2 regions of the Streptomyces sp. NPDC055962 genome follow, and region 2 is predicted to be linked to the other one. Evidence: predicted binding sites of a transcription regulator. Region 2 holds the regulator's gene; the other holds the start of a gene.
The links. Region 2 encodes HspR, which represses chaperone genes until heat shock. Its sites were predicted from a motif close to TTGAGNNNNNNNNNCTCAA; they were not measured.
Positions count from the first base shown of each region.

Region 1 (15,102 bases), on a different contig from region 2:
GCGGGGGGCGCGGCCGGCGCCTGCGCCGGAGCGGTGTTGTTCACGGTGCTCGCAGCGGTGGCGGCCGGGGCCGGTGTCACCGCTCCCGCGGGTGCGGGTACGGGCTTGTCCGCCGTGCCGGACGTACCCGGCTTGTAGTCGGCGAAGAAGTCCCACCAGGCACGGTCGACCGAATTCGGATCCTGGAGGTACTGCTGGTAGATCTCGTCGACGAGCCACTCATTGGGGCCGAAAGCGGCGGCCGGGTTGGACCCGGAGCCTGCTTCTTGATCGGTCGAGATGCTCGAGTTACTGGGGGACTGAGACGACACGGCGGCAACCGCCCTCTTCCGCTTCACAAGGTGATGGACAGCGGAAATCAAGGCTACGCCTCCCTGGCCGTTACGTGCAGGCCGGGCCGGTCTTCGTCGTGCACATCACATCGGAAGCCGGGTTTCGGCGCATGAAATGGCGGGAAACAAGCAGGGTTCCACTGCCCTTCGGGTACGCGAGGCCGGTGCTACGGCCCCTTGGACCGTATCTCTTTCCCGGCCGAGAAGGAGAAACGGGGCCCTCCGCTTCGAACGCGGGGTCAACCGTGCGGCTGATGCGTACCCGGAAGGGTGACCTGGATGCGGCAGCCGCGGGCGGATTCGGCCACGCCGATGCGGCCGCCGTGCAGATCCACCGCCCAGCGGGCGATGGCGAGCCCGAGGCCCGTACCGCCGTCGCTGCCGGGGCCGTGCGGGGAGGGAGCCTGACCGCGGTTGAAGCGCTCGAAGACCCGGTGGCGCTCCGCCTCCGGGATGCCGGGCCCCTCGTCGACGACCTCCAGCTCCAGCGACTCGGGATACTCCCCGCGCCGCGCCAGCACCGTGACCCGGCCGTGCGGAGGGCTGTGCTTCACGGCGTTGTCGATGAGGTTGGCCACCACCTGGTGCAGGCGCTCCGCGTCCGCGTGCGCCGTCAGCTCGGGCGGCGACACGTCGAGATGGAGATGGACGTCCGTGCGGGAGTGGTTGCCCGAACCGGAGGAGAGGCGGCGCTGGGAGGCGGCGAGGTTCGCCTCCTTCAGCACCCCCGACAGGTACGGCCACACCTCGAAGCGGCGTGCCTTGATGGCCACCACCCCGTTGTCCAGCCGCGAGAGGTCGAGCAGGGTCTCCACCAGCCGGCCGAGGCGCTCGGTCTGCTTGAGGGCCGTGCGCATCGTCTCGGGGTCCGCGGCGGACACCCCGTCGACCACGTTCTCCAGCACGGCTCTGAGCGCCGCGATGGGGGTGCGCAGCTCATGGGAGACATTGGCCACCAGCTCCTTGCGGTGCCGGTCCTCCGCCTCCAGGTCGTCCGCCATGCGGTTGATCGTCTGGGCCAGATCGCCCAGCTCGTCGCGGCGTCCGGCGCCGCTCACCCGTCTCGTGTAGTCGCCGTGCGAGATCGACCGCGCCACGGCGCGCATCTCGTCCAGCGGTGCGGTCAGGCCGTGCGCCACGAACTGGGTGATCAGCAGGGTGGCGATCACCGAGAAGACCGTGATGAACCGGAATTCGGTCCTGGTCCGCAGGGCGACGATCAGCAGTCCCGTCGTGATGAACACGGAGACCACCACGAGCGTGCCCAGCTTGGCCTTGATCGAGAACGGCCGCAGTCCTGAGCCGGGCCGCGTCATGGCGCGGGTGTCTCCAGGGCGTAGCCGACGCCGTGCACGGTACGGATCCGTTCGGCGCCGATCTTCCGGCGCAGCGCCTTGATGTGGCTGTCGACCGTGCGGGTGCCGGAGGCGTCGGCCCAGTCCCAGACCTCGGCCAGCAGCTGTTCCCGGGACAGCACCGCACGCGGTGTGTTGGCCAGGCAGACCAGCAGGTCGAACTCGGTCGGAGTGAGGTGGACGTCGTCGGCGCGCACCCGGACGCGGCGCTGCGCGTGGTCGATCTCCAGCTCGCCGAGGCGGAGGATGCCGCTGCGCGGCGTCACCGCGGCCAGCGCGGCCCGCTCGACCCGGCGCAGCAGGACGTGGACCCGCGCCGCCAGCTCCCGCATGGAGAACGGCTTGGTCATGTAGTCGTCGGCCCCGACACCGAGCCCGACGAGCATGTCGGTCTCGTCGTCGCGTGCGGTGAGCATCAGCACCGGTACGGGGCGCTGTGCCTGCACGCGGCGGCAGACCTCCAGGCCGTCGAAGCCCGGAAGCATGATGTCGAGAACCATCAGGTCGGGCTGCCAGGCCTCGGCCGCGTCCACGGCCGCCGGCCCGTCCAGTGCGGTCTGCACCAGGAAGCCCTCGGCCCGCAGCCGGGCGGAGATGGCGTCGACGATTGTCGGGTCGTCCTCGACCACCAGCACCCGGCGCTGAGCCCCGGGGGTGGCCGCGACGCCGTTGTGGGTGGTGTGTGTCTGTTCCATCGCCCCGCCCCTGCCCGTTCTCGCGGAGGCCATTCCCCCGGAGGCACGGTTGTCGCTTGTGGATTTCGTCGGTGATCCCTTGTGCCGGTCAGCAGCGTAAAGGCAGAGGACGCCTCCCGGCTACGCAGGGTGTTGTCCGTCGTGAAGGTGTTACCCGCGGAAAGCAGACGGATCGGCGGAGTTGTGGTGCCCGGCCCGTGGCAGGAACGGGATGCGGATACCGGGTGGGGGTTCAGTCGCCGCGGAGTGCGAGATGGACCACGTCCGGAACACCTCGGGCAACCGCTACTTCTTCGGTCCTTACTGCGTGGAATCCGGCATTCCGCAAAGCTTCGCCGAACTCCGGGGAGGGCTGCGCGGACCAGACCGCGAGGACTCCGCCGGGCGTCAGGCGCTCCCGGCAGGCCGCGAGACCGGTGGGCGAATAGAGGCCTCCGTTGTCCTCGGTGACGGTCCAGTCGGGGCCGTTGTCGATGTCCAGGCACAGTGCGTCGTAACGCTCCGTGGTCGTGTGGAGGTGGGTCACGAGGTCCGCGCGGAGGATCTCGGTGCGCGGATCGGCCAGCGCCGCTCCGGAGATCCGGCCGAGCGGTCCGTCGAGGTGCCAGTCCACGACGGCCTGCTCCCGCTCGACGACCGAGATGCGGCCCCAGCGCGGCTCGTCGGCCGCGCGCACGAGGGAGAACCCGACGCCGAGCCCGCCGATCAGCACCGACGGGTCAGGCCGTCCGGCGGGCAGGGCGGCGAGTGCCGCGTCGACGAGGAGCCGCTCGGAGCGCCCGTCGGAGGTGTCCATCAGGAAGCACCCGTTGGCGATGATCTCGAAGTCGTCGCCGCGCTCACGCAGGACTACTTCGCCGAACGGGCCTTCGCGCCGGTCGAGGACGACGGGGCTGTGGGCGTCTGTGGCGGGCATGGCGCGGTCTCCGGTCTCCGGCAGGGGGTGGGGCTTCCTCCGGCGGCCCATCCTTCCTCGGCCCCGCCGCTCCGGGCCACCCGTTTCCCGGAGTGTCACCCGGCGGGGAGTCCTGTGCGCACCGGCGTACGGTGCGCACCGCGGCGCGCACGGAGGCACCGGGAATGACCGCGTCCGGCGGGGCGCTGCGGTAGGAGCGGGTGGCTGCGGCAGGCCCCTGGGGCGGCCGTGGACCGGGGCAGGCAGGGCCGGTGGGGTGAGCGATCGCTGAGAGCGAACACCGTCCGGGGAACATGTGGAGGCTCACAAGCATTGAGTCCACATAGCTCAACTTGCCTGCCGAAGGGGAGATCATGACTGCAGAGTCCAACGCGTCCAAGGCGTCCACGCCGATCGACCTGCCCGTGCTGCCGCTGGACGACGAGGTCGTGCTGCCCGGAATGGTGGTGCCGCTCGACCTGTCGGACGCGGAGGTGCGCGCAGCCGTGGAGGCCGCGCAGGCCGTCGCGCGGCCCGGGGACGGCAAGCCCGAGGTGCTGCTCGTGCCGCGCATCGACGGGAACTACACGGGGACCGGCGTGCTGGGCACCGTCGAACAGGTCGGACGCCTGTCGGACGGCGATCCGGGCGCCTTGATCCGGGCGCGTGACCGGGTCCGGATCGGCGCAGGGACCAGCGGTCCCGGCAACGCCCTCTGGGTGGAGGGCACCCGGATCGAGGTGGCGCTCCCCGACCCCCTGCCGGGCTCGGCCGCCGAGCTCGCCAAGGAGTACAAGGCCCTCGCGACCAGCTGGCTGAAGAAGCGCGGTGCCTGGCAGGTCGTCGACCGGGTCCAGCAGATCGAGGACCTCTCCGCCCTCGCCGACAATTCCGGTTACTCGCCCTTCCTCACCACGGCCCAGAAGGTCCAGCTGCTGGAGACCGCGGACGCGGTCGCCCGTCTGAAGCTGGCCGTCCAGTGGCTCGGCGAGCACCTCGCCGAACAGGACGTCGCCGAGTCCATCGCCAAGGACGTCCAGGAGGGTGTCGACAAGCAGCAGCGCGAGTTCCTGCTGCGGCGCCAGCTCGACGCCGTGCGCAAGGAGCTCTCCGAGCTCAACGGCGATCCGGAGGACGAGTCCGGCGACTACCGGGCGCGCGTCGAGGCGGCGGACCTCCCCGAACACGTCCGCGAGGCGGCTCTCAAGGAGGTCGAGAAGCTGGAGCGCTCCTCCGACCAGAGCCCCGAGGGGTCCTGGATCCGGACCTGGCTGGACACCGTCCTGGAGCTCCCCTGGACCGAGCGGACCGAGGACGCCTACGACATCCGCGGCGCCCAGGAGGTCCTCGACGCCGAACACGCGGGTCTGCAGGACGTGAAGGAGCGCATCACCGAGTACCTCGCGGTGCGCAAGCGCCGTGCGGACCGCGGTCTCGGCGTGGTCGGCGGCCGGCGCGGCGGCGCGGTGCTGGCCCTGGTCGGCCCGCCCGGCGTGGGCAAGACCTCCCTCGGGGAGAGCGTCGCGCACGCCATGGGGCGCACGTTCGTCCGGGTCGCGCTCGGCGGGGTCCGGGACGAGGCCGAGATCCGGGGCCACCGGCGTACGTACGTCGGCGCGCTCCCGGGGCGCATCGTCCGGGCGATCAAGGAGGCCGGTTCGATGAACCCGGTCGTCCTCCTCGACGAGATCGACAAGGTCGGCTCGGACTTCCGCGGCGACCCCGCGGCAGCGCTGCTCGAAGTGCTCGACCCGGCGCAGAACCACACCTTCCGGGATCACTACCTGGAGGTCGAACTCGACCTCAGCGACGTCGTGTTCCTGGCCACGGCCAACGTCCTCGAATCCATCCCGGAGGCCCTGCTCGACCGCATGGAGCTGGTCACCCTGGACGGGTACACCGAGGACGAGAAGGTCGTCATCGCCCGGGACCACCTGCTCCCGCGCCAGCTGGAGCGGGCGGGTCTGGAGAAGGACGAGGTGGGACTCGACGAGTCCGCGCTGCGCAAGCTGGCGGGCGAGTACACCCGGGAGGCCGGGGTGCGGAACCTGGAGCGGGCCGTCGCACGGCTGCTCCGCAAGGTCGCGGCCCAGCACGAACTGGGTGAGCGCGAGCTCCCGGCCACGGTGTCCGAGCAGGACCTGCGGGCGCTGATCGGGCGGCCGCACCACGTGCCCGAGTCCGCGCAGGACCCGGCCGAGCGCCGGACCGCGGTGCCCGGTGTGGCCACCGGGCTCGCGGTGACGGGAGCCGGCGGCGACGTGCTGTTCGTCGAGGCGTCGCTGGCCGATCCGGAGACCGGCGCCTCGGGGCTGACCCTGACCGGTCAGCTGGGCGACGTCATGAAGGAGTCCGCGCAGATCGCGCTGAGCTTCCTGCGCTCGCACGGCGCTGAGCTGGAGCTTCCGGTCGCGGACCTCAAGGACCGGGGCGTGCACATCCACTTCCCCGCGGGCGCGGTCCCCAAGGACGGCCCGAGCGCCGGCATCACCCTGACGACCGCGCTGGCCTCGCTGCTCTCCGGACGGCTGGTCCGTACGGACGTGGCCATGACCGGCGAGGTCTCGCTGACCGGCCGGGTGCTGCCGATCGGTGGCCTGAAGCAGAAGCTGCTGGCCGCCCACCGCGCGGGCATCACCACCGTGGTGATCCCCCAGCGCAACGAGGCCGACCTGGACGACGTCCCGGCCGAGGTCCTCGACACGCTGGAGGTCCACCCGGTGACCGATGTGCGCCAGGTGCTGGAGATCGCGCTCGCCCCGGCCTCGACCGAGGTGAGGGACAGGCTCCCGGCCGCCGCGTAGGCGTCACGCAGTGACGGGCGCGGCACCACGCCGACGGCCGGTACGGACGGTCCGTCCTCCTCCGGGAGGGCGGACCGTCCGCGTGCGGGCAGGACGGTCCGCTACGAGCCCGGCGGCCGGGGACACGGGTGGTCAGGGACGGTAGACCGTCCCGGGCCGGGGCTCCGCCGGAGCCATCAACTGGGGGACGGTGACGAAGGTGAAGCCCTGCTTCCTCAGGGCGTCGATGATGCCCGGCACCGCGGGCACCGTCCCCTTGTAGATGTCGTGCAGCAGGATGATCCCGTCCTTGCCGGCCTGGTCGAGTATCCGCTTCCTGATCAGCGCGGAGTCGTTCGTGGAGTAGTCCTTGGCGGTCGCGCTCCACAGGACCTGGGAGAGTCCGAGCTCCTCGCAGATCCCGGAGACGGTGTCGTCGGTGCGGCCCTGCGGAGGGCGCATCAGCCGGGGCTTCTTCCCGGTGATCCCCTCGATCGCCAGCTGGGTCCGCTCCAGTTCGGCCCGTATCTCGTCGGGCTTCCGCCCCGTCAGGATCTGGTGCGACCAGGTGTGGTTGGCGACCTCGTGCCCCTCGGCCGCGATGCGCCGCACCGTGTCCGGGTGCTTGAGCACGTGGTTCTTCCCCAGCAGGAAGAACGTGGCCGGCACCTTCTTCTCCTTGAGGACGTCCAGGAGGTGCGGTGTGTCCTTCGCGGGCCCCGCGTCGAAGGTCAGCGCGATGCACTTGGCCTTGCGGCAGTCCACCGGTCCGAACGCGCCCTTGGCGTCGGACGCGGCGTCGGCGCGGGCGGATCCGGGGGCCGTGGTCTCCATCGAGCATCCGCTGAGCGTCAGTGTGAGGACCGTCACGAGGGCGGCGGCCAACCCCGCGCCGAAGAGCGTCGTCTTTTCGGGCACAACAGACACAGCGCGTCACTCCCCAAGGCTCGGCCGCACACCGGTGGTGTGGCACGCCGCGACTATACATAGTGCGTATACGCGCGGTGCATAGTGGGGTGGCGGGCGGAAGCGAGCCCCGGTGACCTGGGGTCGGTCGCCGGGGCTCGGTGGTGCGGTCCGTGTCCTCAGCCGTTCGCGAGCGCCACCACGCGGTCGAGCGCCCCGTTGAAGTGGTTGTGGTCGCCGACCGTCGGGCCCGACGACGTGTACTGCCACATCGTGTAGTAGCTCCAGCCGGCCGGGAGTTCGCCGACCGTGGTGTTGTAACGGGCCACCCAGAGCGGGTTGGTGGCGCCGAATCCCGCATGGTTCCCCGTGCAGTCCTTCCACCAGCTGGTCGCGGTGTAGATCACCGGGTCGCGTCCGGTGCGCGCCTTGTAGGTGTTCACGAAGTCGCGGATCCAGGCGACCATGCCGGCCTGGGTCTTGCCGTAGCACTGGGCGCCGTAGGGGTTCCACTCGATGTCCAGTACGCCGGGCAGGGTCCTGCCGTCCCTGGACCAGCCGCCCCCGTTGTCCACGAAGTAGTCGGCCTGGGCCGCTCCGCCGGTCGTGTCCGGGGTGGCGAAGTGGTAGGTGCCCCGGACCATCCCGACGCCGTAGGAGCCCGTGTACTGCTGCGTGAAGTACGTGTTCCGGTAGTACGTCCCCTCGGTGGCCTTCACGTAGGCCCACTTCACGCCGCTGTTCCACAGGGTCGGCCAGGCGACGTCTCCCTGGTGGCTGCTGACGTCCACGCCCTCGGTCTGCACCGCGGCCGGACCGGTCGGGGAGCCGCTCCCCTGGCCGTCGTGCGCGATCACGCCCTGGCCCATCCTCGCCGTACCCCTTTCGGGGACGGCCGCGGTGGCGGCCCCGGAGGCCGGTCCGGGCAGGGCGAGCAGGAGGGCGAGAGCGGCGAGGAGAGTGCCCGTCGCGAGGGTGCGGGGGCGGTGGGACGAAGCGGTTCCGGATCTGTGCACGGGCATTGCGTGCCTCCGAGGGCTCGGTGGGGGAGCTCATGGCCCAGGAGCGGGTGCGGGACACTCCTGCGATGCGTGCACCGTGGTGCGGGCGTGTGATGTGCACACGCCACCCACGGCGCTCACGAAGCTACGCGCGTGGACCCGTGCCCGGAAGGGCCCCTGGCCGCCGCCGGAGGTCTACGCCTGCGAAATACTGGCCCAGCTGCGGCGATGACCGGAGTCGGAAGAAAATTTCATCGGCGGGAAAGCGTATGAGGGGTACTGACGTGCACGTGAGTGGAAGCGGCAGTGAACCCGGTGTGACGGCCGGAAGCGGTGTGGACCATGAGTTCCTCGCGCTGGAGCGCGAGCTGGCTGTCTTCCTGCGCCGTGCGCGGGCCACTTCGGGGGAGATGGCCCGCGAGGTCCATCCGGATCTGGAAGCCGCGGCCTACGGGCTCCTCGTGCGGCTGGAGTCCGCCGGGCGTCAGCGCGCCACGGACCTCGCCGCCTACTTCGGGGTCGGCAAGGCGACCATGAGCCGTCAGCTGCGGGCCCTGGAGGGGCTCGGTCTGGTGGCGCGCGAGGCCGACCCCGCGGACGCCCGCGCCTCCCTGGTCCACCTCACCGACGAGGGCCTCGCGCGTTTCCGCAGCGTCCGTGACGCGCGACGCGGCCGCTACGCCCGGAAGCTCGCCGGCTGGGACCGGACCGAGGTCGCGGAACTGGCCCGCCTGCTGCACCACTTCAACGAGCGCGCCGAGGAGTGAGGAGCGCCGGGGTGGAGCGGCTACAGCTCGACGAGGACCGCCGTCGCGTCGTCATGGGTCTTGCTGCTGCGCAGGTGCACGCGCTCGGTGTCGGCCCGCTCCAACTCCCTGACGCGGTCGATCAGCCCCTGAGGTCCCGCCTCGCGCAGCACCCCCAGGGTGGCCGTCCAGTCACCCTCCCGGAACTTCTCCGTCCAGCGGCTCGCCCCGTCGGTCAGCGCCGCCAGCGCCCTGACCTCCGCCCGGGGGGTCTCGCCGGTCACCGCGCGTGACGCCACCAGGGGGTCGGCGGCGGCCGTGAAGAAGCCGCCCTCCTTGTTCCGCACGTGGGCGTCCGCGATCTCCGCCGAGGCGAGCGAGCCCGGCGGCAGCCGGTCGAGGCGGTCGTCGAGCAGCGGTCTGACCGTGCCGTCGGGCCCCTCGACGAGCAGGGCCGAGTCGGAGAGCACCAGGTGCTCGACCCTCTCGTCGTCCCAACGCGCCAGGACCACGGTCGCCTGAGGCGTACGGGGGTGAGAAAGGTCACACAGGGAACGGTGCGTGTCGGCGGTGCGCCGGATGGACGCCGCGAGGATCTCGGTGAGTGTCAGATCCCTCCGCGAAGCGGACAGTTCGGCCAGCGCGCCCCCGAGCCGCGCCGTGAACCACGGAACCGAGTGCACACAGCCGTCGCTGCCGGGGGGAGGCGTCACGCCGTCCAGCAGGACGAGGGCGCCACCCCGGCCTTCCGCAGGGGCCAGGGCCGATACCCAGTCCTCGTTGGGGCGTTCGGGGCCGCCCGGCTCGGTGGCGAGTTCGATGCGCATTCAGCCAGTCTGCACGATGCCTTCACGGCGCCTGCACGATCCCGGGGTTGGGCCGTCGCGGCAGGTCAGAATGGCCACGGGGCAAGGAATCCAGGGCCTTGTGCATATGCGGGCGGGCATACTGCCAAAGCCTGGCCCGAAGTTCCACCCGGTGGTCCGCGCATGCCTGGAGCCGCCTGTGGGGAGACTTGTTCGCCAACTCCGGAGTGATGTTCACTCGTTCGAGTGGCGGAGCGGTTGATGCGCGGCCCCCCTCCCAAAAGCGCTGGAATGGTCGGAAGCCGTACGGCGCCCACCAGGGCGGGGTGCCCATTCACGTGACTGCGCGTCACCTCTGCTTCAAGGGCGGACGAGTCAAGATTGCGAGCACCGGTGCAGAAGAAGCGGCCTCGGAGCAAGGACAGCACGCGCGAGGAGTCCGGGGCGGTGCCTCAGGCTGCGGGTGCCTCCAAGCGGACCGTACGGGTACGCAGCCGGCTCGTCGCCGGCGTCGCCGTCGTGGGGATCACCGTCATCGCGGCGGGAGCCCCGGCGGCCCTCGGCGCGTCCTCCGATCTCAACGAGTCCCAGCGGCTGGTCACGCTCGCCGAGCTGAACCAGCAGGCCATCACCCTCGCGCACTCCCTCGCGGACGAGCGCGACCAGGTCACCGCCCACATCGCGGGCGGCCGTGAGGACAAGGACGCCGAGGACGGCACCACCGGGCCCGCGGCCCGCGTCGACCAGCAGGCCGACGAGATCAGGGAGGCCGCCCCGGCAGCACTGCGCCGGGACCTCGCCGAGATCCCGTCGCTCCGCCGGACCGCCCTCACCGGCAAGGGCTCGGCCATGGAGGCCTACCAGGCCTACTCCGAGGTCATCGCGAAGCTCCACGACCTCGCCGACGAGCTCGCCGAGAAGACCCCGCCGCGCGCCGCCGACGCCACCCGCGCGCCGCTCGCGCTCGGTGGCGCGGTCGAACAGGCCTCCGCCACCAGGGGACTCCTCCTGGCCGCGCTCGCCGTGCCCGGCTCGGAGCCGCCCCAGCAGCAGATCGACCCGTTCACCGGCCTGCCCGTCCAGGGCCAGGACACGGGCGGCGACGAGGACGACCGCGACCGCGACGAGCTGAGCGCCGCCGCCCAGCAGGCCCGGGTGCGCGAGCTCGCCTCCCTCGCCGAGTTCGACCAGTCCGCCGGGCCCACCGCCCGCGACAAGCTCTCCTCCACGGTCACCGGCCCCGAGGTCACCCGTGCCGAGAAGTACCTCACCCGGTTCACCGACCGCCCCGAGCTGTCCGACGAGGACCGCGCGGCCGACCCCGAGAAGGTCGAGGCCGCGCTCTCCGCGCGGATCGACCGCATGCGCTCGGTCGAGTCCGCGCTGGGCACCGCACAGGTCGCGCGACTGGAAGGGCTGCGGGACGACGACGTCACCGCACTGGAGCTCAGGCTCGCCCTGCTCGGCGGCTGCCTGCTGATCGCCGTCGGTGTCTCCACGGCCGTCGCCCGCACCCTCACCCAGCCGCTCGCCGTCCTGCGGATCGGCGCCGGCCGGATCGCGGCCGAACCCGAGACCGCCGAACCGGTCCGCTACACCGGGCGCAACGACGAGTTCGCCCAGGTCGTACGGTCCATCAACGCCCTGCACGGCAAGCTGCACGGGCTGCACAACGACGTCACCGGCCGGCTCGGGAGCATGGAGACCGAGCGGGGCGAGCTGATCGCGGGCCGCGAGGCCCTCACGCTCCAGCGGGCCGAACTCCAGGTCCGGGTGGCGGAACTCTCCGGACAGCTGGAGCGGCTGCGGAACACGGTCCACCACACCTTCGTCAACCTGTCGCTGCGGACCCTCGGCCTGGTCGAGCGGCAGCTGGGCGTCATCGAGGGCCTGGAGGAGCGCGAGCAGGACCCCGAGCGCCTCGCGACCCTCTTCAAGCTGGACCACATGGCCACGGTCATGCGGCGCCACAGCGAGAACATGCTGGTCCTCGCCGGCACCGATCACAACCAGGGCCACGCGGGTCCGATCCCGCTCGTCGATGTACTGCGCGCCGCGGTCAGCGAGATCGAGCGGTACGAGCGGGTGACCATCCAGTCCCTGCCGCCGCACGCCCAGGTCGCGGGCTTCGCCGCCGACGACCTGAGCCACCTCGTCGCCGAACTCCTGGAGAACGCGACGTCCTTCTCCCCGCCCGACTCCCATGTCGAGCTCTCCGGCTGGCTGCTGGAGACCGGGGAGGTGATGCTCTCCGTGCAGGACGAGGGCATCGGCATGTCGGCGGTCCGGATGAGTGAACTCAATGCCAGGCTGGCCGACCCGGCGTCCTTCGAAGCGGGCGAACAGGCCGCCGACGGGGCCGGGCTGGGTCTTCAGGTGACCTCGCTGCTGGCGGCCCGCCACGGCGTACGGGTGCAGTTGCGCGAGCAGAAGGGGAGCGGGGTGACCGCGGTCGTCGTCCTTCCCCAGGCGCTGCTGCCCAAGGCACCGCCCACCGCGTCCCCGCCGCCCGTCACGCTGCCGGGCGACGCGCCCACCCTGAACCTCCCCGGATCGGTCGCCGAGGCCAACTCCAACGCGCTGCCGACCCGTTCGGCCCTCCCGGCAGGGGATCCGCTGATCGCGGCAGCCGAGCGGACCCTCCAGGCGGCCGGCACGGAGCCCGCGGCGACGGAGGCAGCGGTGCCGGGGCCCGCCCCGGCACCCGCCGAGGCCGTGGTCCACGAGGCGCCCGCGCCCGCCGCCGCCCGGCCCGGGCCCGCGGCCGACGAGGAGCCCGCGGCCGGCGAGGAGTCCGACGCCGAGACCACCATGCAGGTCCGGCTCCCCGCACAGAAGGACGCGCCGAGCCCCTACGCCATCGGGCCCGACCGCCACGAGCGCGCCGCGGACACCAGCCCCGCCACGGCCCCCGCCCCTGCTCCGGCCCCCGCTTCCGACCCGGCTGCCGAGGCCGTGCCGGGCCCCCGGCAGCCGCTGACCGGACTCGGCGAGGAGGTGCCCGACCCGGCGCCCTCGCCCGAGCGCCTCACCGACAAGGGGCTGCCCAAGCGCACCCCGAAGATCTCCGCACCTCCGGCGGCCCCGGTCACCGAGCGGAAGGGCACCCTGGACAAGGAGGCCCTGCGCCGCCGGCTCGGCGGCTTCCACCAGGGTGCGAAGGACGGCCGCCGCGATGTCGAGGCGGAGATCGCCGACAGCGGCCCACAGACCGACCACGACCGTACCGACGGTCGAATCGATGAGACGGGGGACACAGTCGAGGAGGCACGCAGTTGACTGCGCCCAGCACATTCGGGCTGAGCACCGAGGCCCGGAACCTTCACTGGTTGCTGAGCAATCTCGTGGAGGAGGTGCCAGGGGTCCACTCGGTCACCGTCGTCTCGTCCGACGGGCTGATGCTGCTCTCCTCGGACCCCGGTCTCGCGACGGCCAAGGCGGCAGGACGGCAGACGGGTCCCAGGGGCTCCAGTGCCGATCTCGCCACCATCGTCTCCGGCATCGGGTCCCTCACCATCGGCGCCGCCAAGCTGATGGACGGCGGTGGCGTCAAGCAGACCATGGTCGCGATGGACGAGGGCAGCGTCTTCGTCATGTCGATCAGTGACGGCTCCCTGCTCGGTGTGCACGCCACCCCCGACTGCGACATGAGCGTCATCGCCTACCACATGGCGCTCTTCGTCGGCCGTGCCGGACACGTACTCACCCCCGAACTCCGCAGTGAGCTGCGCAAATCGATGGAGAGCACCCAGTGACGTCAGCTGCTGAACCCGTACGAAAACTCCCCGTCCGGGGTGCCGACCGGAAGGCCGCTCGGGTCCGTCCGTACTCCCTCACCGGCGGCCGCACCCGCTTCGGGCACGTCCTGCTCGTCGAGACCTTCGTCGCCGCGCTGGACGCTCCCGAGGAGCGCCGCGAGCTCACGAACGGCAACCTCGCCTCGCGGGTCATGCCCGAGCTGCACGCCATCGTCGAACTCTGCCGCCGTATGCGTACGGTCGCGGAGATCTCGGCCCTGCTGAAGATGCCGCTCGGCGTGGTCCGGGTGCTGCTCAGCGACTTGGCCGACCAAGGAAAGATCCGCGTGTACGGAACCGGTCACGGCACCGGCCAGCCCGACCGCGCGCTGCTCGAAAGGGTGCTCAATGGACTCCGCCGTCTCTGAGGCGCCGCTCTTCACTCCGCGTCAGCGGGGGCCGCAGGACGGGCCCGGTGAGTCGGTCCAGGCCTGGCAGCTCGACCACACGCGCGCACCGATCGCGACCAAGATCGTGGTCGCGGGCGGCTTCGGCGTGGGCAAGACGACGTTCGTCGGATCGGTCTCCGAGATAACCCCGCTGCAGACCGAAGCGCTGATGACGCAGGCCAGCGAGGAGACCGACGACCTCACGGCGACCCCCGACAAGGTCACCACGACGGTCGCGATGGACTTCGGCCGCCTGACACTGGACGACGACCTCGTCCTGTACGTCTTCGGCACCCCCGGTCAGCAGCGATTCTGGTTCATGTGGGACGACCTCGTGCGCGGCGCGATCGGCGCGGTCGTCCTGGCCGACACCCGGCGGCTCGCCGACTGCTTCGCGGCGCTCGACTACTTCGAGAGCTGCGGCCTCCCCTACATCGTGGCGGTCAACCACTTCGAGGGGACGACCGGTTACGAGGAGGACGACGTCAGGGAGGCCCTGACCGTGCCCCCGCACGTGCCTGTTGTGATCATGGATGCGCGTAAGAGGATCACGGTCGTCGAGTCGCTGCTCGCCCTGGTGGGCCACGCACTCGACGTCGCCCCCGAGTAAGACGGACGCACCCAGCACACGTAACGGAGAACCGCGATGCGGAAGATACTCATAGTCGGAGCCGGCCAGTCCGGTCTCCAGCTGGCCCTCGGACTGCAGTCCAGCGGGTACGAAGTCACCCTGATGTCCAACCGCACCGCGGACGAGATCCGGTCCGGCCGGGTCATGTCGACGCAGTGCATGTTCCACACGGCCCTCCAGCACGAGCGCGACCTGCAGCTCAACTTCTGGGAGTCGCAGGCCCCGCGGATCGAGGGTGTGGGCGTCTCGGTCGCCGGCCCCGACTCCTCACGGGTCATCGACTGGGTCGGCAAGCTCGACGGCTACGCGCAGTCCGTGGACCAGCGCGTGAAGATGGCCGGCTGGATGGACACGTTCGCCCAGCGCGGCGGGCAGCTCGTCATCCACGGTGCCGCCGTCTCCGACCTGGACTACTTCTCCCGCACCTACGACCTGGTGATGGTCTCGGCCGGCAAGGGCGAGCTCGTCTCCATGTTCGGCCGGGACGCCTCCCGTTCGGCGTTCGACGCCCCGCAGCGCGCGCTGGCCGTCGCCTACGTCCACGGTCTGGGCCCCCGCCCGGAGCACCCCGAGTTCGACGCGGTGCGCTGCAACCTGGTCCCCGGGGTCGGTGAGCTCTTCATCATGCCGACCCTGACGACCTCGGGCCGCGCGGACATCCTGTTCTGGGAGGGCATCCCCGGCGGTCCGCTCGACGCCTTCCAGGGCATCAAGGACCCGTCGGAGCACCTGGCCAAGACGCTGGAGCTCATGGAGACGTACACCC
Region 1 is NZ_JBHJYN010000001.1:509,734-524,835, reverse strand. It holds gene ACFC51_RS02290 (multifunctional oxoglutarate decarboxylase/oxoglutarate dehydrogenase thiamine pyrophosphate-binding subunit/dihydrolipoyllysine-residue succinyltransferase subunit) at 1-311, opposite strand, end outside; gene ACFC51_RS02285 (ATP-binding protein) at 572-1,648, opposite strand; gene ACFC51_RS02280 (response regulator transcription factor) at 1,645-2,382, opposite strand; gene ACFC51_RS02275 (spermidine synthase) at 2,615-3,298, opposite strand; gene lon (endopeptidase La) at 3,652-6,081, shown strand; gene ACFC51_RS02265 (polysaccharide deacetylase family protein) at 6,214-6,978, opposite strand; gene ACFC51_RS02260 (lysozyme) at 7,146-7,988, opposite strand; gene ACFC51_RS02255 (MarR family winged helix-turn-helix transcriptional regulator) at 8,237-8,734, shown strand; gene ACFC51_RS02250 (protein phosphatase 2C domain-containing protein) at 8,755-9,540, opposite strand; gene ACFC51_RS02245 (nitrate- and nitrite sensing domain-containing protein) at 9,913-12,798, shown strand; gene ACFC51_RS02240 (roadblock/LC7 domain-containing protein) at 12,795-13,274, shown strand; gene ACFC51_RS02235 (DUF742 domain-containing protein) at 13,271-13,684, shown strand; gene ACFC51_RS02230 (ATP/GTP-binding protein) at 13,665-14,315, shown strand; gene ACFC51_RS02225 (styrene monooxygenase/indole monooxygenase family protein) at 14,352-15,102, shown strand, end outside.
Region 1: a site for HspR is predicted at 3,611-3,629, ahead of lon (endopeptidase La). Genes of this name have one in related genera too.

Region 2 (15,102 bases):
CGAGGTCGCCAAGCGCCAGGCGGTCACCAACGTCGACAGGACGATCCGTTCGGTCAAGCGCCACATGGGCACTGACTGGAAGATCGAGATCGACGGCAAGAACTTCAACCCGCAGCAGATGAGCGCCTTCATCCTGCAGAAGCTGAAGCGCGACGCCGAGTCCTACCTGGGCGAGAAGGTCGCCGACGCGGTGATCACCGTTCCGGCGTACTTCAACGACTCCGAGCGTCAGGCGACGAAGGAGGCCGGCGAGATCGCGGGCCTGAACGTCCTGCGCATCGTCAACGAGCCGACCGCCGCGGCCCTGGCGTACGGCCTCGACAAGGACGACCAGACGATCCTCGTCTTCGACCTCGGTGGCGGCACCTTCGACGTGTCCCTCCTGGAGATCGGCGACGGCGTCGTCGAGGTGAAGGCCACCAACGGTGACAACCACCTCGGTGGTGACGACTGGGACCAGCGGGTCGTCGACTACCTGGTGAAGCAGTTCGCCAACGGGCACGGCGTGGACCTGTCCAAGGACAAGATGGCTCTCCAGCGTCTCCGCGAGGCCGCGGAGAAGGCGAAGATCGAGCTCTCGTCCTCGACCGAGACCACGATCAACCTGCCCTACATCACGGCGTCCGCCGAGGGCCCGCTGCACCTGGACGAGAAGCTCACGCGCTCGCAGTTCCAGCAGCTGACCGCGGACCTCCTGGACCGCTGCAAGAGCCCCTTCCACAACGTCATCAAGGACGCGGGCATCCAGCTCTCCGAGATCGACCACGTCGTCCTCGTCGGTGGCTCGACCCGCATGCCGGCCGTCGCCGAGCTCGTCAAGGAGCTCACGGGCGGCCAGGACGCCAACAAGGGCGTGAACCCGGACGAGGTCGTCGCCATCGGTGCCTCGCTCCAGGCCGGTGTCCTCAAGGGCGAGGTCAAGGACGTCCTGCTCCTCGACGTGACCCCGCTGTCCCTCGGTATCGAGACCAAGGGAGGGATCATGACCAAGCTCATCGAGCGCAACACCACGATCCCGACCAAGCGGTCCGAGATCTTCACGACGGCCGAGGACAACCAGCCGTCCGTGCAGATCCAGGTCTACCAGGGCGAGCGCGAGATCGCGGCGTACAACAAGAAGCTCGGGATGTTCGAGCTCACCGGTCTGCCGCCGGCCCCGCGTGGCGTGCCGCAGATCGAGGTCGCCTTCGACATCGACGCCAACGGCATCATGCACGTCGCCGCCAAGGACCTCGGCACCGGCAAGGAGCAGAAGATGACCGTCACCGGCGGCTCCTCGCTGCCGAAGGACGAGGTCAACCGGATGCGTGAGGAGGCCGAGCAGTACGCCGACGAGGACCACCGTCGTCGTGAGGCCGCCGAGTCGCGCAACCAGGGCGAGCAGCTCGTCTACCAGACGGAGAAGTTCCTCAAGGACAACGAGGACAAGGTCCCCGGTGACGTGAAGGCGGAGGTGGAGACCGCGCTCACCGAGCTGAAGGAGAAGCTCAAGGGCGAGGACACCGCCGAGATCCGTACCGCCACCGAGAAGGTCGCGGCCGTCTCCCAGAAGCTGGGCCAGGCGATGTACGCCAACGCCCAGTCCGAGGGCGGGGAGCCGGGTGCCGAGGCGCCGGGCGACGGCCAGGCCAAGGCCGACGACGACGTCGTCGACGCCGAGATCGTGGACGACGAGAAGGACCAGAAGGGCGGTGCGGCGTGACCGAGGAGACTCCGGGCTTCGACGAGAAGCCTGACGTCCCCTCCGGCGCCAGCTCCGACGACGTCGAGTCGAAGGCCGCCACCCCCTCCGAGGAGGAGGAGGCGGCGGCCCCGGCCGGGGACGTACAGCAGACAGCGGCCCTGACGGCCCAGCTGGACCAGGTCCGTACCGCGCTCAGCGAGCGCACGGGCGACCTCCAGCGGCTGCAGGCCGAGTACCAGAACTACCGTCGCCGCGTCGAGCGCGACCGGGTGACGGTCAAGGAGGTCGCGGCAGCGGGCCTGCTGACCGAGCTCCTGCCCGTGCTCGACGACGTCGGCCGGGCCCGGGAGCACGGCGAGCTCGTGGGCGGCTTCAAGTCGGTGGCCGAATCCCTGGAGACGGTCGTCGCGAAGCTGGGCCTCCAGCAGTTCGGCAAGGAGGGCGAGCCCTTCGACCCGACGATCCACGAGGCCCTGATGCACTCGTACGCGCCGGACGTCACCGAGACGACCTGCGTGGCGATCCTGCAGCCTGGGTACCGCATCGGGGAGCGCACCATCCGCCCCGCGCGGGTGGCCGTGGCGGAGCCGCAGCCGGGCGCCACGCCCGCCGCGGCGAAGGAAGAGAAGGCAGACGACGAGGAGAGCGGTGGCACCGAAGAGGTCTGACATTCCGTCCGACCACTGCGGTGAACACCGACGGGGCGTGCGGCCGGCCACGGGGCCGGCCGCACGGCCGATCGTCCGGAAGGAGGGACGTCGATGAGCACGAAGGACTTCGTCGAGAAGGACTACTACAAGGTTCTCGGCGTCCCCAAGGACGCCACCGACGCCGAGGTCAAGAAGGCGTACCGGAAGCTCGCCCGCGAGTACCACCCGGACGCCAACAAGGGCGACGCCAAGGCCGAGGAGCGCTTCAAGGAGATCTCCGAGGCGAACGACGTCCTCGGTGACCCGAAGAAGCGCAAGGAGTACGACGAGGCGCGCGCGCTCTTCGGCAACGGAGGGTTCCGGGCGGGTCCCGGCGGCGCGGGCGGCAACTTCAACTTCGACCTGGGTGACCTCTTCGGGGGCGCCCCGGGCGGCGGCCAGACCGCGGGCGCCGGCGGTTTCGGCGGCGGCGGCATCGGCGACGTGTTCGGCGGGCTGTTCAACCGGGGCGGCGGTGGCACCCGTGTCCAGCCGCGCCGCGGCCAGGACATCGAGTCCGAGGTGACGCTCAGCTTCACCGAGGCGGTCGACGGGGCCACGGTCCCGCTGCGGATGTCCAGCCAGGCCCCCTGCAAGGCGTGTTCAGGCACCGGCGACAAGAACGGCACCCCGAGGGTCTGCCCGACCTGTGTGGGCACCGGCCAGGTGTCGCGCGGCACCGGCGGCGGGTTCTCGCTGACCGATCCCTGCGTGGACTGCAAGGGCCGGGGCCTCATCGCCCAGGACCCCTGCGACGTCTGCAAGGGCAGCGGCCGGGCGAAGTCGGCCCGCACGATGCAGGTCAGGATCCCCGCGGGGGTGCTGGACGGCCAGCGGATCCGGCTGCGCGGCAAGGGCAGCCCGGGCGAGCGCGGCGGTCCGGCCGGCGACCTGTACGTCGTCGTCCACGTCGACGCCCACCCGGTCTTCGGCCGCAAGGGCGACAACCTCACCGTCACCGTGCCCGTCACCTTCCCGGAGACGGCGCTCGGCGGCGAGGTGAAGGTCCCCACGCTCGGCGGGCCGCCGGTCACCCTGAAACTCCCGGCCGGCACGCCCAACGGACGTACCATGCGGGCCCGGGGCAAGGGCGCCGTGCGCAAGGACGGCACCCGTGGCGACCTCCTGGTCACCGTCGAGGTGTCCGTCCCCACGGACCTCGGCGCGGACGCCCAGGACGCGCTGGAGGCCTTCCGGAAGGCGACCGCGGGGGAGGACCCGCGGGCGGAGCTGTTCCAGGCTGCGAAGGGAGCTTGAGATGGACGGCCGTCGACGCAATCCGTACCAGCTGACCGACGAATCACCGGTCTACGTGATCTCGATCGCGGCCCAGCTCTCGGGCCTGCACCCGCAGACACTGCGCCAGTACGACCGCCTCGGCCTGGTCTCGCCGGACCGCACGGCCGGGCGGGGCCGGCGCTACTCGGCCCGCGACATCGAACTGCTGCGCACCGTGCAGCAGTTGTCTCAGGACGAGGGGATCAACCTCGCCGGCATCAAGCGCATCATCGAGCTGGAGAACCAGGTCGCCGCGCTCCAGCAGCGCGTCGCCGAGCTCTCCGCGGCGGTCGACGGCGCGGCCGTGGCCATGCAGCAGCGGGAAGCCCAGGTGCACGCCTCCTACCGGCGTGACCTGGTGCCGTACCAGGACGTTCAGCAGACGAGCGCGCTGGTGGTCTGGCGGCCGAAGAGGCCGAAGGACTAGGCAGGCCTGGCAGGGCCCGCCACCGGAGTCTCAGGACCCGGTGGCGGGCCCTTTCCGTGTGCCGGGTCCTTCCACGATGCCGGACCGCACGATGAGGACCCCGAGATGGGTGCGGCTGGTCGCCCCGAGCGCCTGCATGAGCCGGGCGATGTGGGAGCGGCACGTGCGGACGCTGATGCCCAGCTTGCGGGCCACCACGTCGTCGACGTGTCCCTCGCCGAGCAGGCGGGCGATGCTCTGCTGGACGGCCGTGACCTGGACGCCGGGGTCCGAGGCCGGCAGCTGCTGGGCGAAGGGCGTGGCCTGGGCCCAGAGGACCTCGTAGACCTGGACCAGGTACGCGACGATCGAGGGGTGCCGTATCCGCAGGGCGGTCCGGCGGTCGGGCGCCCCGGGGATGAACGCGACGCTGCGGTCGAACACGATCAGCCGTTCCACGGTCTGCTCGGTGGTCCGCACCTGGAGGTCCTGGGGGGAGATCAGGGCGAGGTAGTCGCGGACGGTGGCGCTGTAGCGCGCGGGGTGCTGGTAGATGTGCCGGAGCCTGGCTCCGCGCCCGATGGCCGTCCTGGCGTTGTCGATACCGCTCTGCATCCCTCCGCGCGGCCGGTCGCTGCCCGGCTGGGCCGTGAGCACCTCTTCGCGTACGGCGGCGGTGGCCTCCCGCAGGGCCGAGTCGATCGCCGGCTTCCCCTCCAGGAGCGTGATCGCCACATCGGGATCGGCACTGGCGACCGAGGTCAGGGGGGTCAGCGACCGGCTGAGCGCGGCGGCCAGCTGGACGCGCTCGTCCAGTTCGCGGGTGAGCGGCTGGAGCAGGTGGGCCAGGGCGGCGGACGGTGGTACGGGACGCATCCACGAGTCGTCGCCCGGCTGGGGCTGGACCAGGCCCATGTCGATCAGGCAGGGAGCGGCCGCGAGACCGGCGCGCGGGATGCGCCCCGCGGTCAGCGCCTCCTCGTACAGGCGCAGTCCGGTGGCGCAGAGCTCCGCCGGCCCGTGCGGATGGGTCGTGTTCGCCTCGTCCGTGGTGATGTGACCACCCCTCACTTCATGCACTGCAACAACATGACCGTGGCGTACGCGCGGCTGACGGGGGAGTGTGGAGCTGCCGGGAGTGCGGGGGACTCCCGGCGCCTGCCGGGCGTGACCGTGCTTCCGCGAAGTCCGCGCGGGTGCGCCCTCGGCCCGGGGTGGGGATGTTCCGGGGTGGGCGGGCGCGCGGTCAGGAGTCCTCGTCCAGGATCCCTGACCGCGCGATCAGATAACCGAGCTGGGCGCGGCTCGTACTGCCGAGGGTGGCGGACAGCTTCGCCACGTGGGCCCTGCAGGTGCGTACGTTCATGCCGAGACGGCGGGCTATCGAGTCGTCCACGTGTCCTTCGACGAGAAGCTGCGCGATGGAACGCTGGACACCGCTGATCCCCTTGGTCGGCGGGTCGTAGCGGGCCTCTCCGAGCAGCGGGGACGCTCGGCTCCACAACTGCTCGAAGACCTTCACCAGGTAGTTGACGAGACCCGGGTGGCGGAGTTCGAGGGCGACCTGGTCGTCGTTCTGCGCGGGGATGAAGGCGACCGTCCGGTCGAAGACGAGGAGGCGCTCGATGAGTTCCTCCAGCGTGCGTATCTCCACCTTGTCCTGGGCCAGGCGCGCGGCGTAGGCGAGCGTGCCCTGGCTGTGGCGGACGGTGTGCTGGTACAGCGTGCGCATGCTGACGCCCCGGTTGACCACCGACAGGGCCCGTTCCAGGCCCTCGCTGAGCCGGTCCTCGCCCCGGTCCCCGCCGGGCTGGACGGTGAGCACCTCCGTGCGGCACTCGGCCGTCGCGAGATCCAGCGCCGCGTTGATCCTGTTGCCGCCCTCCAGCACCGTGATGGCGTGGGTCGTCGGGGGGTCCTGGGCGCTGATGTCCATGAACATCTCGAAGGACTCGGCCAGCTCCACGGAGCGCCGCCGGCGCTCCTTTATCTCGCGTTCCAGGGGGTGCAGGCGCTGGGCGAGAGCGGCGGAGGGCGGTACGGGCCGGAGCCATGTCGTATCGTCCGGGTCCGGGTGCAGGAGCGCGAAGTCCATCAGACAGGGTGCGGGGCTCACCTCGGCGCGGGAGATGCGCCCGGAGCGCAACGCGCTGGCATAGAGGCGCTTTCCCTCTTCGCATAGTTCGGTGACCCCGTGAGGATGTGTCTGTGTTGTGTCACTTGTGGTCATATCTCCACCCCCCAGGTTCCTGAACATGCAGGAACATGATGCATCGTCCCAGTGGCGTTGGGGGGCTCGGGTGAGACATCGTCGTGGAGGCGGGGGAGAAGAATCCACAAGTGAGGACGAAGCCGACTATGTATAAGCGAATGCTTCGCTCGGTGCTTGCCGCCGCTTTCGTCGCGGCCCTGGGCCTCGGCGTGGCGGGCGGGGCGGCCGGAACCGGCGAGATCAGTTGGTCCGAGCAGGCGTCGGCGCCTGGCGAGATCAGCTGGTCCGTCCAGGCGGCGTCGGCGCCTGGCGAGATCAGCTGGGGGATGCCCGCGGCTGCTCCCGGTGAGATCAGCTGGTCCGTACAGGCCGCGGCTGCTTCCGGTGAGATCAGCTGGGGGATGCCCGCCGCCGGTGAGATCAGCTGGAGTGCGCCGGCCGGCGCAGCGGCCGCATGACCACCCCACCGGACGACCGCACCTTCCGCCGGGAGATGGCCACGGCGTATCGCTCAGGGTGGCATTTCATCGATCTGCTCACGGCACTCACCCGCCAGGGCGATTCGTTGATGGTCACCCTGTTCGGAGAGCCGATCGTCGTCGTGATGGAAACGGATGACGACATCCGCGCCTATCGCTGTCTTCGCCGGCCCCGCGGGGCGCCGCAGCCGGTTCGCTGTGCCGTGAGGTACGGCATGATTTTCGTGAATCTCGATCAGCGCGACCACGAGCTGTTCGACCAAGAAGCCATTTCCGCCACCCCCCGCAGTGCCTGAACGATTCCCCCGTCTTTCCATATCGTTCCGGCACTTCCCCCACACAGCGGCGCCATCGTGACCTGAACACGATGGCGCCGTTGTGCTGCCCGGAGTCTCTCTGAATTCCTCAGAATTCCTTCGGGCTCCTCACGCGTTTCCGAGAGCCCTGTCGACGGCGATCTCGATGACGATCCGCTCGGGGTTGTGCCGCGGGGTGCGCTCGTAGCGCTCCGCGTAACGGCGTACCGCGTCCTCGACCTCCGCGGGCTCCGTGCGCACGACCGCCCGGCCCTCCAGGGTGGCCCAGTGGCGCCCCTGCATCTGGCAGACCGCGACCCGTGCCCCCTCCGGGCCCGCCGCCAGGACGTGGGCGGCCTTCCTCGTGTTCCGGCCGGTGATGACGCGGGCGATCCGTGTCTCCGGGTCGTACGTCACCCCGACGGGCACCACGTGCGGTGTGCCGTCCGGGCGGAGCGTGGTCAGCGTGCACACGTGGCGTTCCCGCCAGAAGGCGAGGTACTCGGGGGTGAGGTTGCGTACGTCAGGCATGGGGTCAGCCTAGAGAAGAGGGACACCGACGGCCCGAGGAGTACTCTCTCAGCCTTGAGTGGAATAGACTCAACTTTGTACCCGTTGAGTGAGTCAGGGTTTCGATGAGGACCAGTACGAGGAGGAGAGAGAGCCCGTGGACGCCGAGCTGACCAACAAGAGCCGGGACGCCCTCAACGCGGCGACCGGCAGGGCCGTCAAGGACGGTCATCCCGATCTGACCCCCGGGCATCTGCTGCTTGCGCTGCTCGCGGGCGAGGACAACGCGAACATCACCGACCTGCTCGCCGCCGTCGACGCCGACCAGGCCGCCGTGCGCGCCGGGACCGAACGGCTCCTGGGGGCGCTGCCGAGCGTCACCGGCTCGACCGTGGCCCCGCCGCAGCCCGACCGCGAGCTGCTCGCGGTCGTCGCCGACGCCGACCGGCGGGCGAAGGAGCTCGGCGACGACTACCTCTCCACCGAACACCTGCTGATCGCCATCGCGGCGAAGGGCGGCCGCGCCGGTGAGATCCTCGACGGACAGGGAGCCGGTGCGAAGAAGCTGCTGGACGCATTCGAGAAGAGCAGGGGAGGGCGCCGGGTGACCACTCCCGACCCCGAGGGGCAGTACAAGGCGCTGGAGAAGTTCGGCACCGACTTCACGGCGGCCGCGCGTGAGGGCAAGCTGGACCCGGTCATCGGCCGTGACCAGGAGATCCGCCGCGTCGTGCAGGTGCTGTCGCGCCGTACCAAGAACAACCCCGTGCTCATCGGTGAGCCCGGCGTCGGCAAGACGGCCGTCGTCGAGGGGCTCGCCCAGCGCATCGTCAAGGGCGACGTCCCGGAGTCCCTGCGCAACAAGCGGCTCGTCTCCCTGGACCTCGGCGCGATGGTCGCCGGTGCCAAGTACCGCGGCGAGTTCGAGGAGCGCCTGAAGACCGTCCTCTCCGAGATCAAGGAGAGCGACGGTCAGATCATCACGTTCATCGACGAACTGCACACCGTCGTCGGCGCGGGTGCCGGCGGCGACTCCGCGATGGACGCGGGCAACATGCTCAAGCCGATGCTCGCCCGCGGTGAGCTGCGCATGGTCGGCGCCACCACGCTGGACGAGTACCGCGAGCGGATCGAGAAGGACCCCGCCCTGGAGCGCCGCTTCCAGCAGGTCCTGGTCGCCGAGCCGTCCGTCGAGGACACCATCGCGATCCTGCGCGGCCTGAAGGGCCGCTACGAGGCGCACCACAAGGTCCAGATCGCGGACTCCTCGCTGGTGGCCGCCGCGACCCTGTCCGACCGCTACATCACCTCACGCTTCCTCCCCGACAAGGCCATCGACCTCGTCGACGAGGCGGCGTCCCGGCTCCGCATGGAGATCGACTCCTCACCCCTGGAGATCGACGAGCTCCAGCGGTCCGTCGACCGCCTCCACATGGAGGAACTGGCGCTGAAGAACGAGAACGACGAGGGTTCCAAGCAACGCCTGGAGAAGATCCGCCGCGACCTCGCCGACAAGGAGGAGGAGCTGCGCGGCCTCACCGCTCGCTGGGAGAAGGAGAAGCAGGGCCTGAACCGCGTCGGTGAGCTCAAGGAGCGCCTCGACGAGCTGCGCGGCCAGGCCGAGCGCGCCCAGCGCGACGGCGACTTCGACACCGCGTCCAAGCTGCTGTACGGGGAGATCCCGGGCCTGGAGCGCGAGCTGGCCGAGGCGGACGAGGCGGAGCAGGAGGCCGCCCAGGACACCATGGTCAAGGAGGAGGTCGGCCCGGACGACATCGCCGACGTCGTCGGTGCCTGGACCGGCATCCCGGCCGGACGGCTCCTGGAGGGCGAGACCCAGAAGCTGCTGCGGATGGAGTCCGAGCTGGGCAGGCGGCTGATCGGGCAGAGCGAGGCCGTCCGGTCCGTGTCGGACGCCGTGCGCCGCACCCGGGCGGGTATCGCCGACCCCGACCGGCCCACCGGTTCGTTCCTCTTCCTCGGCCCGACCGGGGTCGGCAAGACGGAGCTGGCGAAGGCGCTCGCGGACTTCCTGTTCGACGACGAGCGGGCCATGATCCGCATCGACATGAGCGAGTACAGCGAGAAGCACAGCGTCGCCCGGCTCGTGGGTGCCCCGCCCGGCTACGTCGGCTACGAGGAGGGCGGGCAGCTCACCGAGGCGGTCCGGCGGCGTCCGTACAGTGTCGTGCTGCTGGACGAGGTCGAGAAGGCCCACCCCGAGGTCTTCGACATCCTGCTCCAGGTGCTCGACGACGGCAGGCTCACCGACGGGCAGGGCAGGACGGTGGACTTCCGCAACACCATCCTGATCCTGACCTCGAACCTGGGCAGCCAGTACCTGGTCGATCCGCTGACCGGGCCCGAGGTGAAGAAGGAGCGGGTCCTGGAGGTCGTGCGGGCGTCGTTCAAGCCGGAGTTCCTCAACCGGCTCGACGACCTGGTCGTCTTCTCGGCGCTGTCCGGCGACGAGCTCGCCCACATCGCGGGGCTCCAGGTGGCCCGGCTGGCCGGCCGGCTGGCCGACCGCAGGATCACGCTCGACGTCACCCCGGAGGCCCTCGCCTGGCTCGCCGAGGAGGGCAACGACCCGGCCTACGGCGCTCGGCCGCTGCGCCGGCTCATCCAGACGGCGATCGGCGACCGCCTCGCGAAGGAGATCCTCGCGGGTGACGTCAAGGACGGCGACACGGTCCGGGTGGACCGGGCCGGCGACGGCCTGATCGTGGGGACCGCGACGGCGGCCAAGACCCTGTAGACCGTCCCTCCGGTGTCCCCGGCCCGAGGCCTCGCTCCTCGGCCGGGGACATCGATGTGTGCGACCCGTGCATTGATGTGTGCATTCGGCACGCATCAATGCTGGAGCCGCCCCCGAAGCGCCCGCCAAATCGAGCCGAAAATCTCCATTGCCTGGCCGAATGGCGGACGAGGTGCCGCCCGGACCGCCGTTTTTTGTATCGGGCTGATACATATTCGCACCCATGGCCGAGGCCGTATCGGCGACGGTGCCGGTGAGCGTGTTCCGTGCAATATCGGACACTACGGGCCCTTTTTTCTTTTCTCCGGAGGGCGGCGGAAAGCAATTAGGAAACCGGTAGGGTACGCGCATGACGGAGCGGATACCCGGCGAGGCGAGTGCGGAGCCGAAGGATTGCAGAAGTGAAAGCCTCATTCGCCAGAGAGAATTTCGTACCCTGTGGGCGGCTTACGCGCAGTCGGTCCTCGGCGACCAGCTGGCGCGGGTGGCGCTGTCCCTGCTGGTCTTCGAACGCACCGAGTCGGCGGGGTGGACCGCGGCGACCTACGCACTGACGACCCTGCCCGCCCTGCTCTCGGGCGTGTTCCTGACCGGGCTCGCGGACCGGTTCCCCCGTCGTACGGTCATGATCGGCTGCGACCTGGTGCGCGCCGTCCTCGTCGGGCTGATGGCTCTGCCCGGTACGCCGCTGCCCCTGCTGGCCGGGCTGCTCGTGCTGGCGCAGCTCTGCGAGGCCCCGTTCGGTGCCTCGCAGGGTGCCCTGATGCCGTCCGTGCTCGGCGACCGCCTGTACGAACGCGGCCAGCGGGCCATCGTGATCACGCACCAGGCCGGCCAGCTGGTCGGCTTCGCCGCCGGCGGCGTGCTGGTCGTGTGGCTGGGCAGCCATCTCTCGCTGGGGCTGAACGCGGCGACGTTCCTGGTCTCGGCCGTCCTGATCAGGCTCGGTGTGAAGGCCCGGCCCGTGGAGGAGGGCGCGGACGCGCGGCCGAAGCGGATGCACATCCAGGTGAGGAGCGCGGCCGCACTGATCTGGTCGGACCCCCGGCTGCGGTCGCTCGTCGCGCTCGGCTGGCTGGCCGGCTTCGTCGTGCTCCCCGAGGGCCTCGCCGCGCCCTTCGCGGAGGAGGCCGGGGGGAGCGCCGCGTCGGTGGGCCTGCTGCTCGCCGCCCATCCCGCGGGCATGGTCCTGGGTGCCGCCCTCCTGGGGAGGCCGGGTGTCGGGGCGGAGCGCCGCCGCAGGCTGCTCGGCCCGCTGGCCGTGTGCGCGAATCTCCCGCTGCTCGTCTACTGGGCGGGCCCCGGTGTGACGGTGGCCCTCCTGGTGCTGCTCGTGTCGGGCGTCTGCTCGGCCTACCAGATCACCGCCGGGGCGACCTTCGTCATGCTCACCCCGCCCGACCAGCGGGGGCAGGCGCTCGGGCTGGCCAGGTCGGGGCTGACCGCCATGCAGGGGATCGGTGTCGCCGCGGGAGGTCTGGTGACGGAGCTGTCCGGCTCGTCGGCCCGGACCATCGGCGGGGCGGGACTCGTCGGGACGCTCTGCGCGGTCGTGGTCGCGGTTTCCTGGGCGCGCGCCCGTCAGACGGGCACCGGGACGATTCCCCTGAGCGCGTAGGACTACGGGCCGCGATCGCGGCTAGGGTCGGAGCCAGGAAACCACGCGCGATCCACAGGAGTACCCAGCGATGTCTATCGACCCGTCCTCGATCCCCAACTTCGGGGGCCAGCCCGAACCGCAGGCGTCAGGACCCGAGGGCCCCGTGGTCCCGGACCAGGACCTCGTCAAGCAGCTTCTCGAGCAGATGGAGCTGAAGTTCGTCGTCGACGACGAGGGCGACCTCGCCGCGCCGTGGGAAGACTTCCGGACGTACTTCATGTTCCGCGGCGAGGAGGAGCAGCAGGTCTTCTCGGTCCGGACCTTCTACGACCGCCCCCACGCCCTGGACCAGCGCGCCGTTCTGCTCGACGCGATCGACGACTGGAACCGCCGCACCCTGTGGCCCAAGGTCTACACGCACGCCCACGAGGGCGAGGAGGGCGCCGCGTCCTCCGTGCGGCTGGTCGGCGAGGCCCAGATGCTCATCGGCACCGGCGTCAGCCTGGAGCACTTCGTCTCCTCGACGGTCAGCTGGGTGCGGGCCTCGATCGAGTTCGACAAGTGGCTCGTCGAGCGCCTGGGCCTGGCGCCCGAGGAGAAGGCGGACGAGGGCGGCACCGGCACGGAGCAGTCCCCGGAGGCCTGATCCGGCACGGACGTACGACGGAGGCCCGGGACGGGGTTCGGCCGGTGAGGCCGGCACCCTGCCCCGGGCCTCCGCCGTGTTCGCTCAGCCCGCTCCGAGGCCCTTCAGCCGGGACACCGCCTCGGCGAGCACGTCCGTGCGCTTGCAGAAGGCGAAGCGGACGAAGGGTGCGCCCTGATCCCGGTGGTCGTAGAAGACCGCGTTCGGGACGGCGACGACCCCGCAGCGCTCCGGGAGCGCCCGGCAGAAGGCGAAGCCGTCGCTGCCGCCGCCGAGCGGGCGGATGTCGGTGGTCACGAAGTACGTCCCGGCGGGCTCGTAGACGCCGAAGCCTGCCTCGGCGAGACCGGTGCTCAGCAGGTCGCGCTTGGCACGCAGGTCCGCGCGCAGCCCGTCGAAGTAGCTGTCGGGCAGGCGCAGGGCCTCGGCGACGGCGTACTGGAAGGGGCCGCCGGAGACGTACGTCAGGAACTGCTTGGCGGAGCGGACCGCGGTGACCAGGTCCGGGCTCGCCGTGATCCAGCCGATCTTCCAGCCCGTCAGCGAGAACGTCTTGCCGGCGCTGCTGATGGTGACCGTGCGCTCCCGCATGCCGGGGAAGGACGCGAGGGGGATGTGCTCGCCCTCGAAGACCAGGTGCTCGTACACCTCGTCGGTCACGACCAGGAGGTCGCGCTCGCACGCGAGCGCGGCGACGGCCGCCAGTTCGTCCCGGGTGAGCACGGTGCCGGTCGGGTTGTGCGGGGTGTTGAGGAGGATCAGCCGGGTCCGGGGTGTCACCGCGGCGCGCAGCTCGTCGAGGTCGAGGCGGTAGGCACCCTCGTGGGGCCGGAGTGTGACGGGCACGCGCGTGCCGCCGGCCAGGGCGATGCAGGCGGCGTAGGAGTCGTAGTACGGCTCCAGGGCGACGACCTCGTCGCCGGGCTCCAGGAGGGCCAGCAGGGAGGCGGCGACCGCCTCCGTGGCGCCGGTGGTGACCAGGACCTCGGCGTCGGGGTCGTACTCCAGCCCGTAGTGCCGCCGCTGGTGGTCCGCGACCGCGGACCGCAGTTCGGGGATGCCGGGGCCCGGTGGGTACTGGTTGCCGTGGCCGGAGCGCAGGGCGCGTACGGCGGCCTCGCGGATCTCCTCGGGGCCGTCGGTGTCGGGGAACCCCTGGCCGAGATTGATCGATCCGGTCCGCACGGCCAGCGCCGACATCTCCGCGAAGATCGTCGTGCCGAACTCGCTGAGGCGGCGGTTGAGCAACGGTCGTCCCTGTGTCATGGACGCCATCCTGCGCCGAAGCTCTGGAGTTGCTCAAGTCTGCTTTGGTCCGGGCGGGGCGTGGGAATCCACCGGTCAGTCGAGAAGCGGACCTCGCTTCGGGGGACAGAAGGATGTGAGGTCGATGGAGTTGTTCGTCTTCATCGTGTTCCTGGTGGTCGTGGTGGCGGGGATCGCCGCCCTCGCCTCGGGATCGAGTGGCCGGAAGAAGCCGTTGGCGGGACGCGCCGGGCGTCGGGGGCGCAGCGGCTCGGACAGCGGCGGGGGAGGTGCCTCCGACGGCGGCAGCTGGTGGTCGGGGGACGGCGGCAGCGGCCACTCCTGCGGCGGCGGGCACTCCGGCGGGCACTCCTGCGGGGGTGGCGGCGGCTGCGGCGGGGGCGGCGGCGACTGAGACGGTTCCGCCGGCCCCGTACGGGGGGCGGGACGGGCGGGCCTGAGATGTCCGGCGGGAGTGAACTCCCTCCGGGCATCTTTTCGTTGGGCCCGTCGGGAACAGGTGAACCGTGCTGCCCCCTGAGGGATGGAAACCACGGCAAGTTGGGTAAAAACGCTGTGAGCGCGACGTACTTCGTGATTGCATCGATGTAGAGAACATTCAGCCCCTGGGCCCCAGTTGGGCCGGATCGGGCTCCCCCTCCCCCACGGCGCGCCGCACGGGGGTACCTCCTGTCCATGTGTCCCTGTGTGTTTTGCGGAGCCGATCCATGCTCACGACCCTCCAGACCGCCTACTCCGACACCCGAGCCGCCGACCTCGCATGGACGCTCGGGCGGGAGCCGCTGCCCGCCCTGGCCGTACTCGACCTCGAACTCGGCGGCGCCACGGTGCAGTTGCGGCTTCTCGGCGCCTCCCATCAGGTTCTGCTGGAGGAGGGGCGCCGGACGTGCTCCGAGACCGTCGCCTGCCTGCCGGGCAGCAGTACGCCGCTGCCGCTGGGCGTCGCCGAGTGTCTGGGTGACTGGGACTACGAGTTCGCGGCGCGCGTCGAGACGCTCTCCGCGGGGTCGTTCGCGGTGCGCGCGCAGGAACTGCTCGCGTTGGTGGCCGACCACCCGCACGGTCTGGCGGGGACGTTCCCCGGCAGCCCCTACGCCTTCACGGCGATGCTCGCGCAGCGCACGGAGGGGCAGGTGCGGTGGCGCACCTGGCACGCGTACCCGCAGGAGGGGCAGTTGGTCGTCACCCGGACGAAGGTGGGCGTGCGGGTGCCGGCCGCGGTCGGATGAGGGTGCCGGCCGCGGCGGCGGTCGGGTGCGGGTGCAGCCGGCGGGCGGG
Region 2 is NZ_JBHJYN010000007.1:190,716-205,817, reverse strand. It holds gene dnaK (molecular chaperone DnaK) at 1-1,702, shown strand, start outside; gene grpE (nucleotide exchange factor GrpE) at 1,699-2,352, shown strand; gene dnaJ (molecular chaperone DnaJ) at 2,446-3,630, shown strand; gene ACFC51_RS21590 (heat shock protein transcriptional repressor HspR) at 3,632-4,078, shown strand; gene ACFC51_RS21585 (LuxR C-terminal-related transcriptional regulator) at 4,109-5,113, opposite strand; gene ACFC51_RS21580 (helix-turn-helix transcriptional regulator) at 5,304-6,314, opposite strand; gene ACFC51_RS21575 (hypothetical protein) at 6,440-6,727, shown strand; gene ACFC51_RS21570 ((2Fe-2S)-binding protein) at 6,724-7,044, shown strand; gene ACFC51_RS21565 (pyridoxamine 5'-phosphate oxidase family protein) at 7,174-7,575, opposite strand; gene clpB (ATP-dependent chaperone ClpB) at 7,712-10,312, shown strand; gene ACFC51_RS21555 (MFS transporter) at 10,662-11,930, shown strand; gene ACFC51_RS21550 (YbjN domain-containing protein) at 12,001-12,558, shown strand; gene ACFC51_RS21545 (pyridoxal phosphate-dependent aminotransferase) at 12,643-13,824, opposite strand; gene ACFC51_RS21540 (hypothetical protein) at 13,949-14,218, shown strand; gene ACFC51_RS21535 (DUF2617 family protein) at 14,532-15,053, shown strand.